4 regions of the Pseudomonas beijingensis genome follow, and region 1 is predicted to be linked to each of the others. Evidence: predicted binding sites of a transcription regulator. Region 1 holds the regulator's gene; each other region holds the start of a gene.
The links. The regulator sigma-54, encoded in region 1, starts transcription at its own class of promoters, with help from an activator protein. The targets are predictions, from matches to a motif close to ANTGGCATNNANNTTGCTNT.
Positions count from the first base shown of each region.

Region 1 (5,160 bases):
GGCGGCCGGGGCGATGTTGCTGGTGGTGACCCACGAGGTCATTCCCGAATCCCGCCGCAATGGTCACGAGAAACTGGCGAGCCTGGGGTTGTTGTTGGGGTTCTGTCTGATGATGGTGCTGGATACGGCGTTGGGCTGACGGCGAAGGGCGCGAATCCACACCTGTGGTGAGATTTATCTGTGGGAGCAAGGCTCGCCCGCGATGCAGGCGCCGCGATTGTGCAGGTTATCCGCGTTATCGTTCATCGCGAGCAAGCTTTGCTCCCACAAAAAATCCCTTTGCCACAACTGGCTCGACTCGAGTCTTGGGGCCGTTATTCGCCTTCGTCGAAGTATCTGTTGATCAGGTCAACCAGGGCCTCCATCGCTTCCTGCGCTTTCTCCCCTTCAGTGCTCAGGTGAATCTTGGTGCCCTTGCCGGCCGCGAGCATCATCATTGCCATGATGCTTTTACCGTCGACCGTGGACTCTGGCGTACGCCCGACCCTGATCGTGGTATCCGGAAAACTCCCCGCCACACCTACAAATTTTGCCGACGCCCGGGCATGCAAACCCAGCTTGTTGATGATTTCAATTTCCTGAGCAGGCATCGCGATGTGAATCCTTTAGCTGAGGTCGCGGTGGCGAACCTGGACATTCTTCAGGGATTGTTGCAGGAGCTGACCCAGGCGTTCGGTCAGGTAGACGGAGCGGTGATGACCGCCGGTACAGCCGATGGCGATCGTGACATAGGCGCGGTTGCTCGCGGCAAAGCGGGGGAGCCATTTGAGCAGGTAGCTGGAGATGTCCTGGTACATTTCCTCGACATCCGGCTGTGCGGCCAGGTAGTCGATCACCGGTTGATCAAGCCCGGACTGCTCACGCAATTCCGGTTTCCAATACGGGTTGGGCAGGCAACGCACATCGAACACCAGGTCGGCGTCTACCGGCATGCCACGCTTGAAGCCGAACGATTCCACCAGGAACGCCGTGCCCGGCTCCGGTTGGTTCAGCAGGCGCAGCTTGATCGTGTCACGCAACTGGTACAGGTTCAGGTGCGTGGTGTTGACCTTCAGGTCCGCCAGGTCGGCGATCGGCCCCAACAGCTGGCTTTCATCCTCGATGGCTTCGGCCAGGGAGCGGTTGGCGTTGCTCAGGGGGTGACGCCGACGGGTTTCGGAAAAACGCTTGAGCAGCGTCTCCTCATCGGCATCCAGGTACAGCACGTCGCACTGGATATGCCGGCTGCGCACTTCTTCGAGCAGTTCAGGAAAACGCGACAGGTGGCTCGGCAGGTTGCGCGCATCGATGGACACCGCCACCAGCGGCTGCGCCAGCTCGGTGTGGATCAGGGCGCGTTCGGCCAGTTCCGGCAGCAGGCCGGCGGGCAGGTTGTCGATGCAATAGTAGCCGCTGTCCTCAAGCACGTTGAGGGCCGTGCTTTTACCGGAGCCGGAGCGGCCACTGACGATGATCATGCGCATGTTTAATGACCGTTCTGCTCGTCCAGGACCACCTGGTACAAAGCTTCGTTACTCGGCGCGCTGCGCAGTTTTTCGCGCACTTCCTTGCGGTCCAGCATGCTGGCTATCTGGCGCAGCAGCTCAAGATGCGCATCGGTCGCCGCTTCCGGAACCAGCAATACAAACAGCAGGTCGACCGGAGCGCCGTCGATGGCGTCGAAATCTATGGGGGTATCAAGGTGCAACACGCGCTGATCGGCGCGGCACAACCCTTGAGACGGCAGTGAGGAATGGCGATGCCGTTGCCAAAACCGGTGGAACCGAGTTTTTCACGGGCAACCAGGGCCTCGAAGACGTCTTGCATTCCCAGATCCGGCACCTCGCGGTGGATCAGGTTGGCAATTTGTTCGAGGGCTTTCTTTTTTACTGCCGCCCGGCGCGTTCACTTGGGAACGGCCGGGGGTCAGGATGGTTTCTAGTCGGATCATGGATTGGGGGGGTTAACGACCGGTCGCGCCCTGGAGGAGGCTCTGGGTCTTTTCCTTATGCTTTTTGAGTTGGCGATCCAGCTTGTCGGTCAGCAGGTCAATCGCGGCATACATGTCTGTGTGCTCTGCGTTGGCAACCACTTCTCCGCCGGGGATATGCAGCGTGGCTTCGATTTTCTGCAGCAGCTTCTCGACGTTCATCGTGACTTGCACGTTGGTGATCTTGTCGAAATGCCTCTCCAATCGGTCGAGTTTTTCGCCGATGTAGGTGCGCAGGGGTTCGGTCACTTCCAGTTGGTGTCCACTGATGTTGACTTGCATACAGCTTCTCCTTCGTTGCCAGTGCATAAAGCGGCAGGCAGAAATGCCTGCCACTGGAACGCTGTGGCGTGGCCTGTTACATCAGCCGCTTGCGTTCGCTCGAAGGCGCGATCCCGAGGGATTCGCGGTACTTGGCGACGGTACGGCGGGCCACCTGAATGCCTTGTGCCTCCAGTAAACCAGCGATCTTGCTGTCACTCAACGGCTTTTTCTGATTTTCCGCGGCCACCAGTTTTTTGATGATCGCGCGGATGGCCGTGGACGAGCATTCGCCGCCTTCGGAGGTGCTGACATGGCTGGAGAAAAAGTATTTCAATTCATAGATGCCCCGGGGGGTATGCATGAATTTTTGGGTGGTCACCCGGGAAATCGTCGATTCGTGCATGCCCACCGCTTCGGCAATGTCATGCAGGACCAATGGTTTCATCGCTTCATCGCCGTACTCCAGGAAGCCGCGCTGGTGCTCGACGATCTGGGTGGCTACTTTCATCAGGGTTTCGTTGCGGCTTTGCAGGCTCTTGATGAACCAGCGGGCTTCCTGCAACTGGTTGCGCATGAAGGTGTTATCGGCGCTGGTGTCGGCGCGCTTGACGAAACCGGCGTACTGGGCATTGACCCGCAGCTTGGGCACCGACTCCTGGTTGAGCTCCACCAGCCAGCGATCGTTGTGCTTGCGCACGATCACGTCGGGGACCACGTACTCAGGCTCGGTGGATTCGATCTGCGAGCCGGGGCGCGGGTTGAGGCTCTGCACCAGCTCGATGACCTGGCGCAGTTCATCTTCCTTGAGCTTCATGCGACGCATCAATTGGCTGTAGTCGCGACCGCCCAGCAGGTCGATGTAATCGGTGACCAGTCGCTTGGCTTCGGCCAGCCATGGCGTCTTGGCGGATAACTGGCGCAATTGCAGCAACAGGCACTCGCCCAGGTTGCGGGCGCCGATGCCGGCCGGTTCGAATTGCTGGATGCGATGGAGAACGGCTTCGATCTCGTCCAGCTCGATGTCGAGCTCGGGGTCGAAGGCTTCGAGGATTTCTTCGAGGGTCTCGTCCAGGTAGCCCTGGTTGTTGATGCAATCGATCAGCGTCACGGCGATCAGGCGATCGGTGTCGGACATCGGCGCCAGGTTCAGTTGCCACAACAGGTGGCTTTGCAGGCTCTCACCGGCAGAGGTGCGGGTGGTGAAGTCCCACTCGTCGTCATCGCTGCTGGGCAGGTTGCTGGCGCTGGTCTGGTAGACATCTTCCCAGGCCGTGTCCACGGGCAGCTCGTTGGGAATGCGTTCGTTCCATTCGCCATCCTCGAGGTTGTCCACCGTCGGGGCGGCTTCCTGGTAGGACGGTTCCGGGATCTCGGTGTTGGGCTTCTGCTCGACGTTGTCGGCCAGCGGGTCTGTGTTATCGAAGTCGTCGCCTTCTTCCTGGCGTTCGAGCATCGGATTGGACTCCAGGGCCTCCTGGATTTCCTGTTGCAGGTCCAGGGTCGACAATTGGAGCAGGCGGATGGCCTGTTGCAGCTGCGGTGTCATCGTCAGCTGCTGGCCCATTCTCAAGACTAGCGATGGTTTCATGGCAGGGGCTTAACACCTTATTCGCCGGCGCACATGCGCCATCCACTACAGGGCGCCGGAGCGCCAAACTTAAGCAAATTATATGCCTGAAACTGAAGTGTTTGCCTAGAGCGTCGCCATAATAAAATTAAACGACGCCCGGGCAATTCGCCAGACACGTGTGCTTACAGGCGGAACTCATGGCCCAGGTACACTTCCTTGACCAGGTCATTGGCCAGGATCGCGGCGGAGTCACCTTCGGCGATCAATTGGCCGTCATTGACAATGTAGGCGGTTTCGCAGATGTCCAGGGTCTCGCGCACGTTGTGGTCGGTGATCAGCACACCGATACCCTTGGCCTTGAGGTGATGGATGATCTGCTTGATGTCGCCCACCGAAATCGGGTCCACGCCGGCGAACGGTTCGTCGAGCAGGATGAACTTCGGTGCGGTGGCCAGGGCGCGGGCGATTTCCACACGACGCCGTTCACCACCCGACAGGCTCATGCCCAGGTTGTCGCGAATGTGGCTGATGTGGAATTCCTGTAGCAGGCTTTCCAGTTCCTGGCGACGGCCGGCCTTGTCGAGTTCCTTGCGGGTCTCGAGGATCGCCATGATGTTGTCGGCTACCGACAGTTTGCGGAAGATCGACGCTTCTTGCGGCAAATAGCCGATACCTGCCTTCGCCCGGCCGTGCATCGGCTGGTGGCTGACATCCAGGTCGTCGATCAACACGCGCCCCTGATCGGCCTGGACCAGGCCGACGATCATGTAGAAGCAAGTGGTCTTGCCCGCGCCGTTAGGACCGAGCAGGCCAACGATCTGGCCGCTGTCGATGGACAGGCTGACATCACGCACTACTTGACGGCTCTTGTAGCTCTTGGCCAAGTGCTGAGCTTTCAGAGTTGCCATTACTGGGCCTTCTGCTCGTCGGTTTTCTTTTTCGGCTGGATCACCATGTCGATGCGCGGACGCGACTCGGTCACCTTGCTACCGGTGGCGCGACCGGCACTGGCCAGCTTCTTGACCGTGTCGTAGACGATTTTCTCGCCCTGGGTAACGTTGTTGTCCTTGTCGACGACCTTGGCGCGGTCGATCAGGACCACGCGATCCTGGGAGGCGTGGTACTGGATGGTCACCCCGTAGCCCTGGACGGGCTTAGTGTCGCCCACGGTTTGCATCTGCTCGAAATAGGCCAGGTTGCCCACCGAAGTCACCACATCGATATCGCCAGCTGGGGTGCGGGTGATGGTCACGGTGTTGCCGGTGACCTTCATCGAGCCCTGGGTGATGATCACGTCGCCTTTATAGGTGGCGACGCCATTCTTGTCGTCGAGTTGGGCGTCGTCGGCCTGGATGCG
Region 1 is NZ_CP117425.1:2,040,301-2,045,460, forward strand. Features, by position in the region: gene PSH84_RS09145 (ZIP family metal transporter) at 1-139, shown strand, start outside; gene PSH84_RS09150 (HPr family phosphocarrier protein) at 315-590, opposite strand; gene rapZ (RNase adapter RapZ) at 606-1,463, opposite strand; partial or broken gene ptsN (PTS IIA-like nitrogen regulatory protein PtsN) at 1,466-1,930, opposite strand; gene hpf (ribosome hibernation-promoting factor, HPF/YfiA family) at 1,943-2,251, opposite strand; gene PSH84_RS09170 (RNA polymerase factor sigma-54) at 2,328-3,821, opposite strand; gene lptB (LPS export ABC transporter ATP-binding protein) at 3,986-4,711, opposite strand; gene lptA (lipopolysaccharide transport periplasmic protein LptA) at 4,711-5,160, opposite strand, start outside.

Region 2 (5,160 bases), 1.3 Mb from region 1:
GCCTTGATGACGCGCTGGGAATTAAGGTTTTTTACCCGTATCTGCTCACGCATGCCGCCGTTGGACAGGGCCTCGCCGGGCATCCGCACGGCAAGAGAGCCGCTACGGGCGGTGATGACCACCTGGTCACCCTTGCGGACCACCTCGGCCTGTTCCAGGTGCACCAGCGTCACGACCTGATCGGCGACCATTGGTCGGACAAGTTTCTGCCCGATGGCTTGATCGACAGAGGTCAGGAAACCCTGGGTGATCTGGCTGATGTCCCGTTCGCGCAACATCACGTCCTGGGGCTCGACGATCCCGGCCCGCTTGAGTGGACGGGTGGTGGTGACGATTTCCCGGAACAGGCGCACTTGAGCGGGCACGAACACCGTCCAGGGCGCGGCACTGTCACAACGAACCTTCACCGTGACGCGGCCCAGGGGCCGGGCCGGGCTCTCCAGCGACGCAGTCAATTCCTTGTCACACATGGGCATGCGCAAGCGCGGGTCGAGCTGGTTGACTTCGATTTCGTAACGACCTTCGGTTTGACTGCTTGCCAGATAGTCTTCTACGGTGAATTCAAGAAAGCCCTGAGTGACGCCGATAAGGAGATCAGGCAAGGTAACCGGAGCCGCCGCAAGGGCAGGACTGCCCGAAGTGAACAGGCAGGCAGCCAGCAGTGCACCGAGCCAGTGGCGGCAATGAGTGGTCAGGCGTCGAGAAAATGTCGTTTGTGCGTTCATGCCGGTTCAATAGCAAGCCCCGTGCCGTTTAGTGATGAATGCGCGTCGGACACATTAGCGTTAGGTAGGAGTCAGGGCATGGCGGGAGTAATGGATTCGGTAAACCAGCGCACTCAGCTGGTCGGTCAGAATCGCCTGGAGCTGTTGTTGTTCCGTCTCGACGGCCAACAAATGTACGGGATCAACGTATTCAAGGTTCGCGAGGTGCTGCAATGCCCCAAGCTGACCCTGATGCCCAAGTCCAGCCCCGTCGTGTGCGGTGTGGCCAATATCCGCGGTGCGACCATTCCGATTCTCGACCTGGCGATGGCGACCGGCTCCGGTCGGTTGCTGGACCAGAGCAATCCGTTTGTGATCATCACCGAGTACAACACCAAGACCCAGGGGTTCCTGGTGCGCTCGGTGGAGCGCATCGTCAACATGAACTGGGAAGAGATCCATCCACCGCCCAAGGGCACCGGCCGCGATCACTACCTGACGGCGGTGACCCGGGTCGATAACCAGTTGGTGGAAATCATCGACGTGGAGAAAATCCTCGCCGAAGTGGCGCCCACGCCGGAAGCGATTTCCGTGGGGGTGGTGGATGCCGAGACCCAGCACAAGGCGATTTCGCTGCGAGTGTTGACCGTCGATGATTCTTCGGTGGCCCGCAAGCAGGTGACCCGTTGCCTGCAAACGGTCGGCGTCGAGGTGGTGGCGTTGAACGACGGGCGACAGGCGCTGGATTACCTGCGCAAGCTGGTCGACGAGGGCAAGAAGCCTGAGGAAGAATTCCTGATGATGATCTCCGACATTGAGATGCCGGAAATGGACGGCTACACCCTGACCTCGGAAATCCGCAGCGATCCGCGCATGCAAAAGCTGCACATCATCTTGCATACTTCGTTGTCTGGTGTTTTCAACCAGGCGATGGTCAAGAAGGTCGGTGCCGACGATTTCCTGGCAAAATTCCGCCCCGATGACCTGGCGTCCCGGGTCGTCGAACGGATCAAAGCAGCAGAATAAAGTAGAAGGTCGGGCGCGTTGTGCGCCCGGCAAGTCAACACGATGAAAGAGGCGGTATCTTGTCTACGGGTAATTTGGATTTCGAACAGTTCCGGGTCTTCCTGGAAAAAGCCTGTGGCATCTTGCTTGGTGAAAACAAGCAATACCTGGTGTCGAGCCGTCTCAATAAGTTGATGGAGCAACAGGGCCTCAAGTCATTGGGCGAGCTGGTGCAGCGTATCCAGACCCAGCCGCGCAGTGGCTTGCGCGAGATGGTGGTGGATGCCATGACTACCAACGAAACCCTATGGTTTCGTGACACCTATCCGTTCGAGGTGCTGAAGAACAAAGTGCTGCCGGCCGCCATCAAGGCCAGCCCGGGCCAGCGCCTACGGATCTGGTCGGCGGCCTGTTCGTCGGGGCAGGAACCCTATTCGCTGTCGATGTCCATCGATGAGTTCGAACGCTCCAACCTCGGCCAGTTGAAAGGCGGCGTGCAGATCGTCGCCACCGACCTGTCCGGGACCATGCTCAATAACTGCAAGACCGGCGAGTACGACAGCCTGGCCATCGGCCGTGGCTTGTCGCCGGACCGCCTGCAACGCTACTTCGACCCCAAAGGGCCGGGCAAATGGGTGGTCAAGGCGCCGATCAAGAGCCGGGTGGAGTTCCGCTCGTTCAACCTGCTGGACAGCTACGCCAGCCTGGGCAAGTTCGACATCGTGTTTTGCCGTAACGTGCTGATCTACTTCTCCGCCGAAGTGAAGAAGGACATCCTGCTGCGCATCCACGGCACGCTCAAGCCGGGCGGCTACCTGTTCCTCGGCGCCTCCGAGGCGTTGAACGGTTTGCCGGATCATTACCAGATGGTCCAGTGCAGCCCGGGGATCATCTACCAGGCGAAGTGATTGGCTTGGGTTGTCAAAAAAAGCGGGAGTCCCCACGGGGCTCCCGTTTTTTTGCCTGCCAGTTTTTTCCAGTACACCACAGCCTCCTGTGGGAGCGAGCTTGCTCGCGATAGGCAGACGATTCAATTTTGACTGACACACCGCCATCGCGAGCAAGCTCGCTCCCACATTTGATCTTCATTGCCTGGGTGAAAGCGGCAGAAAAGCGGCAGCCGGCGGAAACCGATTGCCGCTTTTCTGGCATTGCCGCCTTGCCGGTGCCCGCAAAGCCCCGGTTTATGGGGTTTTTGAAAGTGGCACGACGCTTGCTTTAGCCGTCGTACGTACATTCTGGTCACCCAAAGGTTTCCGACATGAGCATCAGCTTCGATAAAGCGCTCGGTATCCACGAAAAGGCCCTGGGCTTCCGCGCCCAACGTGCCGAAGTCCTGGCCAACAACATCGCCAACGCCGATACCCCGAACTACAAGGCTCGGGATCTGGACTTCTCCAAAGTGCTCGCCGAGCAGAACGAGAAAGCCAAGAACGGCCATTTCGCCTTGAACATGACCAACAGTCGTCATATCGAAGCCGAAGGCTTGGGCAATGGCGATGAGTCGCTGATGTATCGCACGCCGATGCAGCCTTCGATCGACCAGAACACCGTGGACGCTCAACTGGAACAGTCCAACTACGCGGAAAACTCCGTGAACTTCCAGGCCAGCTTCACCCTGCTCAACAGCAAATTCAAAGGGCTGGTATCGGCCCTGCGCGGAGAGTAAGCCATGTCGATTGCGAGCGTATTCAACATCGCCGGCAGTGCCATGAGTGCCCAGACCACTCGCCTGAACACCGTCGCCAGTAACATCGCCAACGCCGAGACCGTTTCGTCGAGCATCGACCAGACCTACCGCGCTCGCCACCCGGTATTCGCCACCATGTTCCAGGGCGGCCAGTCCGGCGGCAGCGACTCGCTGTTCCAGGACCAGGAAGCGGCCGGGCAGGGCGTACAGGTGCTTGGCGTGGTCGAAGACCAGAGCAACCTTGAAGCACGTTATGAGCCAAACCATCCGGCCGCGGACGCCAAGGGTTATGTCTACTACCCGAACGTCAACGTCGTCGAAGAAATGGCCGACATGATTTCCGCCAGTCGTTCGTTCCAGACCAACGCCGAAATGATGAACACCGCCAAAGCCATGATGCAGAAGGTCCTGACCCTCGGTCAGTGATAAGGGGCGAGTCACATGAGCGTTACCAACACTACCAGCGGTTTGAGTCTCAACGAGATTCTGGCCAACTCCTCGGTCAAGACCAACACCACCACCGATACCCTGGGTACGGTGACGGGCATGGCGACCGGCAAGAAGGAGTTGGGCAAGGATGCGTTCCTGCAGTTGCTCGTGACCCAGCTGAAAAACCAGAACCCGCTGGAGCCACAGGATAACGGCGAGTTCGTTGCCCAGTTGGCGCAGTTCAGCAGCCTGGAAGGCATCACCACCCTCAACCAGACGGTGAGCGGCATTGCCGGCAACTACAACTCGTCCCAGGCCTTGCAGGCCTCGTCACTGGTGGGTCGCTCGGTCATTGCCCCAGGTGACAAGGCTGTGGTCGATACCTCCAAGAGCCTCAACGGCACGGTGGTGGTGCCGACATCGGTGTCCTCTGTTGCCGTCAAGATCGTGGACAAGGACGGCAAGACCGTTCGCACCATCGACCTGGGCAGCCAGAAGGCCGGCAACTCCGCCTTCATCTGGGATGGCAAGAACGACGCGGGCGCGGTCGTTGAATCGGGCACCTACACCTTCGCCGCTTCGACCACCATCGACGGCAAGGCCACGTCGCTGATCACTAACCTGCCGGCCACGGTCAGCAGCGTGACGATCAGCCAGACGGGCGGTGAGCTGATGCTCAACCTGGCCGGGCTGGGCAGCATTGCCCTGTCCAAAGTACAAACTATTGGTATGTAGAGCCGACTAACCGGCAAAAGGAGTCAACATGTCTTTTAACATCGGCCTTAGCGGTCTCTATGCAGCCAACAAACAGCTGGACGTGACCGGCAACAACATCGCCAACGTGGCGACCACCGGTTTCAAATCGTCCCGCGCGGAATTCGAAGACGTCTATTCGGCTACCAAGCTGGGCTCGGGCAGCAAGACCGTCGGCAACGGCGTGCGCCTGGCCAACGTTTCCCAGCAGTTCGGCCAGGGTGACGTGAACAACACCGGCAACGTGCTGGACATGGGCATCCAGGGCCAGGGCTTCTTTGTCCTGAGCAACGACGGCTCCCTGAGCTACACCCGTGCCGGTACCTTCAAGACCGACAAGGAAGGCTTCATCACCAACAGTGATGGCACGGCCCGCCTGCAAGGCTATGGCGTGGATGCCAACGGCAAGATCCAGAACGGTATCCTGACCGACCTGCGCATCGACACCTCGAACCTGCCGCCGCAAGCCACCAGCCTGGTTTCGTCGACCATCAACCTGAACTCGACGGCGACGCCGATCACTGTGGCGTTCAATCCGGCCGACACGGCCACGTTCACCAAGCAGTTCACTACTCCGGT
Region 2 is NZ_CP117425.1:729,444-734,603, forward strand. Features, by position in the region: gene flgA (flagellar basal body P-ring formation chaperone FlgA) at 1-725, opposite strand, end outside; gene PSH84_RS03390 (chemotaxis protein CheV) at 804-1,730, shown strand; gene cheR (protein-glutamate O-methyltransferase CheR) at 1,790-2,617, shown strand; gene flgB (flagellar basal body rod protein FlgB) at 2,971-3,378, shown strand; gene flgC (flagellar basal body rod protein FlgC) at 3,382-3,825, shown strand; gene flgD (flagellar hook assembly protein FlgD) at 3,841-4,563, shown strand; gene flgE (flagellar hook protein FlgE) at 4,592-5,160, shown strand, end outside.
Region 2: the regulator sigma-54 is predicted to act here: its motif matches at 2,910-2,929, upstream of flgB (flagellar basal body rod protein FlgB).

Region 3 (5,160 bases), 690 kb from region 1:
CGCTGGTCTGGCTGGTCTTGTCCATTTGCGAATTGGCGTTCTTGCTGGCCTGGGTCCGCTCGTTCAGGGTGATGGTGATGATGTCACCGACCCGGAAAGCCTTGCGGTCGCTGTACAGGTTCTGCTCGAAGCCGGCCTGGTAGATCGAGCCATTGTTGGCGGCAGCCGGCAACGGCGTGCGCGGCAACACCGGAGCGTAATACGGGTCATTGGGCCTGGGTGTCGGGGCGACACAGCCCGCGAGTGCGGTGATCCCACTCAGTGCCAGAACAGATACGAAGCGTTTCATGACCCTACCTCTTGGTGTTGCAGGCGACCCTGGGGCCGCCCTGTCTACGTGATGACGGACGTTGCGACGTGATTACAGATTCTGCGTAACGAACGAGAGCATCTGGTCGGCGGTGGAGATCACCTTGGAGTTCATCTCGTAGGCGCGCTGGGTGGTGATCATGTTGACCATCTCCTCAACGGTGCTCACGTTGGAGGTTTCCAGGGTGTTCTGCAGCGTGGTGCCGAAACCGTTCAGGCCCGGGGTGCCGACTTGCGGCGCGCCACTGGCGGCGGTTTCCAGGAACAGGTTGTTGCCCACCGCTTGCAGGCCGGCCGGGTTGATGAAGTCGGCGGTCTGCAGGTTGCCGATCACCTGTGCGGCCGGGTTGCCCGCAATGGTGATGGACACGGTGCCGTCGCGGCCCACGGTAAAGGTCTGGGCATCGTTCGGAATGATGATCGCCGGCTCCAGGGCGAAACCGCTGGCGTTGACGATCTGGCCGTTGGAGTCGAGGTGGAATGTACCGTCGCGAGTGTAGGACGTGGTGCCGTCCGGCTGCAGGATCTGGAAGAAACCGCGCCCGTCGATGGCCATGTCCAGCGGCTGCTCGGTGGTCTGCAGGCTGCCGGCGTTGAAGTTTTTCTGGGTGCCGACAATGCGTACACCGGTACCCACTTGCAGGCCCGACGGCAGTTCGCTGTCCTGGGTCGACTGGGCGCCAGGTTGGCGTTTTACCTGATACAGCAGGTCCTGGAACTCGGCGCGATCACGTTTGAAACCCGTGGTCGAAACGTTCGCCAAGTTGTTGGAAATGGTCGTCAGGTTGGTGTCCTGGGCGGACAGACCTGTTTTGGCAACCCATAGAGCCGGAAGCATTCGATTCTCCTCGTACGCCTGTTTTTCGGCGCAGCGCTGTAATTAATAGTTAGATCTGCAAGACCCGAGCCATGGCTTCATCGCCTTCTTTGGCGGTGTTCATCATCTTGACGTGGAGCTCGAACTGCTTGGCCAGGGCCAGCACCGAAGTCATTTCATCCACGGCGTTGACGTTGCTCGCCTCCTGGAAACCCGATACCAACTGCACGTTGGCATCGATGGGCGCCGGCTGGCCGTCCTTGGTACGGATCGTGCCGTCCAGGGTCTTGGTCATGTTCTTGAGGTCCGGGTTGACCAGCTTGATGCGGTCCACTTCAGCCATCACCCGCGGGCCTTCACCCATGGCGCGAATGCTGATGGTGCCGTCCTGGCCGATTTCGATTTTCTGCTCCGGCGGCACAGCGATCGGACCGCCGTTGCCCATCACCGGCATGCCGTTGCCGGCCCGCAGCACGCCCAGGGCGTCAACATTGAGACTGCCGGTGCGCACGTAGCTTTCACCGCCGTCAGGATTCTGCACGGCCATCCAGCCCGGCCCGCTCACCGCCACGTCGAGGTCGCGACCGGTTTGAACCAGCGCACCCGGGGTGAAGTCCGTGGCAGGCCGTTCGGACAAGGCAAACGCCCGCGCCGGAAAGCTGTCGCCGAACACCGGCATCGAGCGCGCCTGCTCCAGGTCTTTCTGAAAGCCATTGGTGGAAATGTTCGCCAGGTTGTTGGCATGGGCCCGCTGCGCCAGTGCGTTCTGGCTGGCGCCGGTCATTGCCACATAAAGGTACTTGTCCACTGTCGTTCCTCTGCATGCCGGACGTTTGCCGCCCACTGCTGTGTTGCACAGCCTTAAGCAATTTGCAGACCAACTTTTTTCTGGCGGGCCCAGACCCTTGAAACAAAGGGCTCTGGGAATTAGGAGGGCAGTGCCGAGTTGTATCGAAGACGAAAAACCGGCGGTGTCATGCCGCTAAGTGGCAAGGGCTGCCAAAGCACTGCCGAGCACATCGACCACGCGGTCTTGTTGATCCTTGGATAGACCGAGCCACATCGGCAAACGCAGCAGCCGCTCGGAATAACCGTCGGTAATTTCCATTGAGCCATGAACACGCCCATAGCGCGCGCCGCCGGGGGATGAATGCAGCGGCACGTAATGGAACACCGCATAGATCGCGTGGCTCTTGAGCGTCTCGAGGACAACCTGGCGCTCCACGCCAGGGGCGAGGAGTACGTAATACATGTGCGCATTGTGCTGGCAATGTTCAGGAACGATCGGACGACGCAGCAACCCTTGCTGCTCAAGCCCCGCCAAAGCGGCATGGTAGTGGTCCCAGACCGCCAGGCGGCGGCTGGTGATGGCTTGCGCCTCTTCCAACTGGGCCCAAAGGAAGGCTGCCGTCATTTCTCCGGGCAGAAAGGAGGATCCCACCTCTTGCCAAGTGTATTTGTCCACCTCGCCCCTGAAGAATCGACTGCGATCGGTGCCTTTTTCCCGAATGATCTCGGCGCGCAGTGCCATGGCAGGCTCATTGGCCAGCAACGCCCCGCCCTCCCCCGAGATCACGTTCTTGGTTTCGTGAAAACTGAATGCGCCAAGGTCGCCAATACTGCCCAAGGCTCGGCCCTTGTAGGTTGACATCACCCCTTGCGCGGCGTCCTCGACCACCGCCAGCCCATGCTTGCGCGCAATAGCCAGGATAGTGTCCATTTCGCAGGCCACGCCGGCGTAATGGACGGGCACGATCGCCTTGGTCCGTGACGTGATCGCCGCCTCGATCAGGCGCTCGTCCAGGTTCAGGGTATCAGGACGTACATCGACGAAAACCGGCACCGCGCCGCGCAACACAAAGGCGTTGGCCGTGGAAACGAAGGTATAGGAAGGCAGGATGATTTCGTCGCCAGGCTGGATGTCCAGCAGCAGAGCGGCCATTTCCAGCGCAGCGGTACAGGAGTGAGTGAGCAATGCCTTGTTGCACCCCGTGTGGGACTCCAGCCAGCGGTGGCACTGCTTGGTGAACGGGCCATCACCGGCGAGCATGTTGCCGAACTTGGCCTGGGCAATGTAATCCAGTTCCTTGCCAGTCATATACGGGCGATTGAAGAGTATCGTTTCTTTGCTCATTGCAAACTTCCCAGGGGAGGCATGGTCATGGGTGGCGCACAGCACAAAACTTCAAACCGCACTGATCCGCCCGCCTATCTGACTGCCGATATCAAGATTTTCATAAAAGTACGGGGTAAACCCGGCGTTCTTCATGGCCTGTTGGGTTTCACCAATCGCGTATGCAACCCGGTGCAGATTGAAGGTTTCACCGTCCCAGGTCGCAAAGCCTGCCCGGGGATCGCCATCACGTGGCTGGCCGACGGAACCGGGGTTGCAATAGACCTTGTCCTCCCCGCTCCACAAGTACTGGACGTGGGTATGGCCTGAGGCGAAATAGCGGCCAGGCAACGGCGCGAAATACGCTTGCGAGGGTCGTACGTATTCGTCCAGCGGATCGTTCCAGCCGCCATGGACGATGCTTAATTCATGCAGGGTCGAGCGCTCCGGGAGCGATCCCAGCCAGGCCAGATTCTGCGAAGTGATGACGCCCTGTTGATAATCCAGGCAGGCATTGGCGCTATTGGAACGAGGGCAGCGCTCATTCTTCGCCAGGTACCAATCATGATTGCCCATCACGGAGAAAATGTTTCGTTCGCGCAGGGCCTCGCAACACTCATTGACCTGGCTGTAATAACCCGCCGTGTCACCCAGGCAGATAATCCGCGAGACACCCAGCTCATCCAGCTTGGCAAGCACTGTCCGCAAGGCGCTGTAATTGCCATGTACGTCAGAAATGATCCCGATCATAGACAATGAAATCCTCTATATAACGAACGGCGAAACCACTGCGGATGATCGGCTGGCCCGATGTCTTGCCATCGAGGTAAAAATCCAGGCACATGGCCGCCTCGTTGTAGCCGAATGCGCGTCGTATCGAACTGGTCGAAGATATTCGCGGATTGATCTCCAGCAGGCTCCAGGAGGCATCGCTGCCACGACGGAATTGCAAGTTGGTCGGGCCCACCGGTTTGAAGGCGCGGCACAACCTGGCGACTGTTTTATCCAGCGAATCGTCCTGATATACCCAGGCCTTGGCGGTTGACCCGTCCGACGCCAACTTGCGCTGGAAGCTGATGATCGGACCGGTGTCTCCCCGGCCATCGCCAAACGCCGCCACGGTGAATTCGTCGGCCGCGCTGCCAATGATGGGTTGCGCCATGAGGTAGTCACCGAGCAGGGCCGCGTGAGGCGTGAAGTCGCGCTCCTCGCGAACCCAGACCAGCCCTTTGGAGGCGTAGCTTCGGCGCGGCTTGAGCAGGAACGGCAGGCCCAAGGCCGCCTTGAGCGCGTGAAAATCCCCCGACAGCAGGCTGGGAATACGGCTGGCATCTCCCAGCGCCACCAGCGCCTGGTCCATGGCCCACTTGTCTTTGGAAAGATCAATCAAGCGCTGGTTGTTGAGCACAACCTGACAATCGAACGTCGCCAACAACGCTCGGTTATCCGATAGCCAATGGACATCCTGTTCGATCCCGGGAATCAGCAGGTCGACCTCGTGCCTGGCCAGCGTATCGCCCAGCCACTGGGCGTACCCCGCGTCAGCGGTCAAAGGAGCCTGCACGAATACATCGCACCAGCCGCGACCGACGGCGTCGTCGTAGATATCGGTGCCGACCAGCCGAACAGAAGGGTCCGCCGCACGCAGCGACTTGAGCAGGCCGTAACCCATGATGGCGCCGACGCCTGTCACCATGACAGTCTTCATGACAGGCTCTCCCGGTGCGCTCTCATCCGCTCAAAACCCTGGCGAACATCGATTCGCGGGACGAAACCTATTTGCTCGTACAAATCATGCCCACAGTCAAAGGGAGGCAAATCTGGAATATCGTTCTTTTCCGGCAGGAAGCGGACGTCCGACGGCTTGCCAAACGCCTCGAACGCGGCCCGGGCAATCTCGGAAAGACGGGGGCTGTCAGGG
Region 3 is NZ_CP117425.1:2,727,610-2,732,769, reverse strand. Features, by position in the region: gene flgH (flagellar basal body L-ring protein FlgH) at 1-289, opposite strand, end outside; gene flgG (flagellar basal-body rod protein FlgG) at 362-1,147, opposite strand; gene PSH84_RS12400 (flagellar basal body rod protein FlgF) at 1,197-1,934, opposite strand; gene rffA (dTDP-4-amino-4,6-dideoxygalactose transaminase) at 2,109-3,260, opposite strand; gene PSH84_RS12390 (metallophosphoesterase family protein) at 3,312-3,989, opposite strand; gene PSH84_RS12385 (ATP-grasp domain-containing protein) at 3,970-4,947, opposite strand; gene PSH84_RS12380 (NAD-dependent epimerase/dehydratase family protein) at 4,944-5,160, opposite strand, start outside.
Region 3: the regulator sigma-54 is predicted to act here: its motif matches at 1,989-2,008, upstream of PSH84_RS12400 (flagellar basal body rod protein FlgF).

Region 4 (5,160 bases), 3.1 Mb from region 1:
ACCGCGGCAAAACCGGCGTCCCAGGAAAAACCGCTGGGCATTCACATCGGCGGCATCGCCATCAACGACGGTTCGGCCAACTTCGCCGACTTCAGCCTGACGCCCAACTTCGCCACGGCCATCCAGCAACTCAATGGCCAGATCGGCACCATCGACAGCCGCCAGGCTCAACCGGCCAGCGTGGACGTCAAGGGCAAGGTCGACCGTTACGCACCTGTCACTATCAAGGGCGCGGTCAACCCCTTCGACCCGATGGCCAGCCTCGACATCGCCACCAGTTTCAAACGGGTCGAGCTGACGACCCTGACGCCCTACTCCGGCAAGTTCGCCGGTTATCGCATCCGCAAGGGCCGGCTCAATCTCGATCTGCATTACCGAATCACCAAGGGCCAGCTCCAGGCGGAGAACAAGGTGGTGGTCGAGCAATTGCAGCTGGGGGAAAAAGTCGACAGCCCGGACGCCGTGAGCCTGCCGCTGAAACTGGCCATCGCTTTGCTCAAGGACTCAGAGGGCAAGATTTCCATCGAACTGCCGGTCACTGGCAACCTCAACGATCCGCAGTTCAGTGTCATGCCAATCGTCTGGCAGACCCTGCGCAACCTGGTGGTACGCGCGGCCCAGGCGCCGTTCAAGCTCATCGGCGGGCTGGTGGCCGGCGGCGGCTCGGAGGACCTGGGCAGCGTCGCGTTTGCGCCGGGCTCCAGCGACCTGAGCAAGGACAACGAAGGCACGCTGCTCAAACTCTCCGAAGCCCTGGCCAAACGGCCGGAGCTGCGCCTGGAGATCGAAGGCACCGCCGCCGAGAGCAGCGACGGACCATTGCTCGCCGCCCAGCGCCTGGAGCGCGAATACCAGTACAACTACTACAAGATGCTCCAGCGTCGGGGCGACAAAGTTCCGGCCCAGGCTTCGCTGATAGAAGTGCCCGAGGATGAAAAGGCCCCGCTGCTCGAAGGCATCTACCGCACGCGCCTCAAGACCCAGCCGCCGGCCGAATGGACGCAACTGGATAAAAAGGCCCGTATCGAGAAACTGCGCGAAGGCGTGATCAAGTTCTGGAGCGGCAGCGACGTGCTATTGCGTCAGCTGGGGCAGGAACGGGCCAGCAGCATCAAGGATTTCCTGGTGGACAAAGGCCAATTGGCCGACGACCGCGTGTATTTCATCGACGCCAGCCTCGGCCAGGCTGAAAGCGATGGCCGGGTGATTACCCCTATGCATCTGGATGCCGAATAAGATGAAACCCTGGTACGGGCTCAGCCTGGGTCTGTTGCTCGCCGCCGGTCAGGTATCGGCTGCTGACACGCTGCGCTGCGGCAGCCAGTTGATCAGCGTCGGCGACCGCTCCAGTGAAGTGCTGCAAAAGTGCGGGGAGCCCGCGGCACGGGATGACCTGGGCTATAAACGCAGCGTCAATCGCCGGGAGGAATACCCGGTGGAAGAATGGACCTACGGCCCCAACAGCGGCATGTACCAGTACCTGCGTTTCGAGGGGAATCGGCTGGTGCAGATCACCAGCAAGCGGGGGCGGTGAATGTACCGCCGCCATCACGAGCAAGCTCGCTCCCACATTTGATCGCATTGCTTCCGGCAGAACTCGATCCCCTGGGGGAACAGGCTTGATCGCTTTCTTCTGAAAGAACTCGATCCCTGTGGGAGCGAGCTTGCTCGCGATAAGGACAACCCGGTTTCCCCGGCCGGACCGCACACTCTTCCCTCCCCAGAATAGAACAGGCCCCCGGCACGAATGCCGGGGGCCTGTAATGGCCACGTCCGTGTGGCCTTTCGCATGAACTCCAAAGCAACGGCAAGCGTATGACTCAGCCCGCTTACCGTGCCTTCTCCCGGTCCAGGCGAGAAGTCTTAGCCTTACTCGGCTTTCAGGCCGTCAGCCGATACGGCCTTGACGCCTTTGATTTTCTTGGCGATCGCCACGGCGGTGTCTTTTTGTGCATCAGTGACTTTGGTCATCGAAGACAGGGACACAACACCTTTATTGGTTTCGACTTTGATGTCGCTGCCAGGAATGCCTTTTTCGGTGACCAGGTCAGCTTTGACCTTGGTGGTGATCCAGGTATCGGAAACGTCTTCCTTGGCCTCTGTCACTTCGCCCGCAGCCAGCATCATTGGCGCCTGAGTTGCTTGAGTGGTCTCGGCGAATGCGCTAGCCATGGTCAGGGTCAGTGCGGTAGCAGCGGCGGCAGTGATAGCGAACTTCTTCATACGAGTAACTCCTGTTTTTCTCAAAAACTGCCGGAGGTGGATCCCGGCAGGGTTATCAGGAGTAGTGCGAAGGTTGTGCCAGTTTTAAGAGATTAATTAATTCCATAAAAATCAATAAGTTAAGCGAAGCGATGAAATTCAGAATCATGCAAATTGCATGAGCCTCCCATTTTCAACATGCAACATGCCGATCCTGCCTTGCCGCTAAGCTGATGAATCAAGAAGGGTTTGCACGGCGAGGGAGCGGGGCCCCTCGCCGCGCGAGTATTAGGTGCCAGGGCAAGAGGTCGGCAGGAATTCCCTGGGTGCGGTGGATGCGCATGTCCAGGCGCCGTTGACATCGCGGCTGAGGGTGATCGTCCTACCTGCTATAGAGGCAGGGGCGTTCAGGAGGGTACAAACGATAGAGCCTGCCGTCGTAGCCGTACCTGTTACCGAAATTGTGCAGTTGCTGGTTGTGGTCGGGGCGTTCATGAGGGCCAACGTTGGAGTAACGCCCTGATTCATTTGATCCTCGTACGCTACCTTCAGCGCCGAGATTTCCCCCAGCCCAGCGGTAGCCTTCGCCCGCGCTTGATACCTGGAATATTGAGGCAACGCGAACGTCGCCAGGATGCCGATGATCGCCACGACGATCAGCAGCTCGATCAGCGTAAAACCCTTTTGCTTATTCATAGACATCTCCCATGCATGAGTCGAAATCTCATGACCTGAAACGGCCATTGCAGGGCACATGCCAACCCTCAAGCCCTATCAATAAAGGGGTTTGAACCCGCACAACGGCGGCGTCCTACCTCCACAACCGCACTATCTGACGTTTTTTGTCACCCTGGCCCGCTGGTTTGGCGTCGATGCTTGACTAGGCTATAAGTCATGAACTGTCCGCGTCCGGTATCCCCATGAATGACATCGCCCTCAGCGGCCTGACCAAGCAATTGGTGCTGGCCGAACTGATCACCGAGCAAAGTGCGCAACAGGCGTATCAACAGGCTCAACGCAGCCGCATCCCCCTGGTCAGCTACCTGGTGCAGAACAAACTGGTCCAGAGCCGTCAGGTCGCGGAAATCGCCTCGGAGCATTTCGGCGTCGCCCTGCTGGACCTCAACAGCCTGGACAAAGAAGCCCAGCCCACCGGCCTGGTCAGCGAAAAACTGGTGCGCCAGCACCATGCCCTGCCGCTGTGGCGACGCGGCAACAAACTGTTCGTGGGCATCTCCGACCCGACTAATCACCAGGCCATCAATGACATCCAGTTCAGCACCGGCCTGACCACCGAAGCCATCCTGGTGGAGGACGAAAAACTCAGCGACGCCATCGAGAAGTTCTTCGAATCCACAAGTACGGGCCTGGAAGGCATGGGCGATGCCGACCTCGACGGCCTGGACATCGAGTCGATCGACGACACCAAGCAGGATTCCATCGGCGGCCAGGACACCGACGACGCGCCCGTGGTGCGTTTCGTCAACAAGATGCTGCTGGACGCGATCAAGGGCGGCTCTTCCGACCTGCACTTCGAGCCTTACGAAAAAATCTACCGGGTGCGGGTGCGCACCGACGGCATGCTGCGGGAAGTGGCCCGGCCGCCGATCCAACTGGCGACCCGTATTGCCGCCCGCCTGAAGGTCATGGCCAGCCTGGATATTTCCGAGCGGCGCAAACCCCAGGACGGCCGATTGAAAATGCGCCTGTCGAAAACCAAGTCCATCGACTTCCGGGTCAACACCCTGCCGACGCTCTGGGGCGAAAAAGTGGTAATCCGGATCCTCGACCCGTCCAGTGCGCAAATGGGCATCGATGCCCTGGGCTATGAACCGGACCAGAAAGACCTGTACATGGCCGCCCTCAAGCAACCACAAGGGCTGATCCTGGTCACCGGACCGACCGGCTCGGGCAAGACCGTATCGCTGTACACCGGGCTGAATATCCTCAACACCGTGGACATCAACATTTCCACCGCCGAAGACCCGGTGGAGATCAACATGGAAGGCATCAACCAGGTCAACGTGAACCCGCGCCAAGGGCTGGACTTCGCCCAGGCCCTGCGCTCGTTCCTGCGCCAGGACCCGGATGTGATCATGGTCGGCGAGATCCGCGACCTGGAAACCGCCGAAATCGCCATCAAGGCCGCCCAGACCGGGCACCTGGTGCTCTCCACCTTGCACACCAACAGCGCCGCCGAAACCCTGATCCGCTTGCAGAACATGGGCATTCCGGGGTTCAACATCGCCACCGCCGTGCACCTGATCATCGCCCAGCGGCTGGCGCGCAAGCTGTGCAACCACTGCAAGAAGGCCATCGAGGTTCCCGAGGAAACCTTGCTCAAGGAAGGTTTCCCCCGGGAACGCATCGGCACATTCACGATCTATGAGCCGGTCGGTTGCGAACAGTGCAACCACGGCTACAAAGGGCGCGTGGGGGTTTACGAAGTGGTCAAGAACACGCCCGAGCTGCAACGGTTGATCATGGCCGAGGGCAACTCGCTGGAAATCGATCTGCAAATGCGCAAGGACGGCTTCAATGACCTGCGCACATCGGGGCTGCTCAAAGTGATGCAGGGCGTCACCAGCCTCGAAGAAATCAACCGGGTCACCAAGGATTGAGCATGGCGGTCAAGGCAGTAAAAACCGACGTCTATACGTGGGAAGGCAAAGACCGCAAAGGCGCGAAAATGACCGGCGAGCTGACGGGCCAGAGCCCAGCCCTGGTCAAGGCACAACTGCGCAAGCAAGGCATCAACCCGGAGAAGGTGCGCAAGAAATCCACCTCGATATTCAGCAAGGGCAAGCGCATCAAGCCGCTGGACATCGCCCTCTTCACCCGCCAGATGGCCACGATGCTCAAGGCTGGCGTGCCGCTGTTGCAGGCGTTCGACATCATCGGCGAAGGCTTCGACAACGCCAACATGCGCAAGCTGGTGGACCAGGTGAAGCAGGAAGT
Region 4 is NZ_CP117425.1:5,439,814-5,444,973, forward strand. Features, by position in the region: gene PSH84_RS24100 (DUF748 domain-containing protein) at 1-1,236, shown strand, start outside; gene PSH84_RS24105 (DUF2845 domain-containing protein) at 1,238-1,534, shown strand; gene PSH84_RS24110 (BON domain-containing protein) at 1,870-2,223, opposite strand; gene PSH84_RS24115 (pilin) at 2,491-2,898, opposite strand; gene pilB (type IV-A pilus assembly ATPase PilB) at 3,123-4,823, shown strand; gene PSH84_RS24125 (type II secretion system F family protein) at 4,826-5,160, shown strand, end outside.
Region 4: the regulator sigma-54 is predicted to act here: its motif matches at 2,945-2,964, upstream of PSH84_RS24115 (pilin).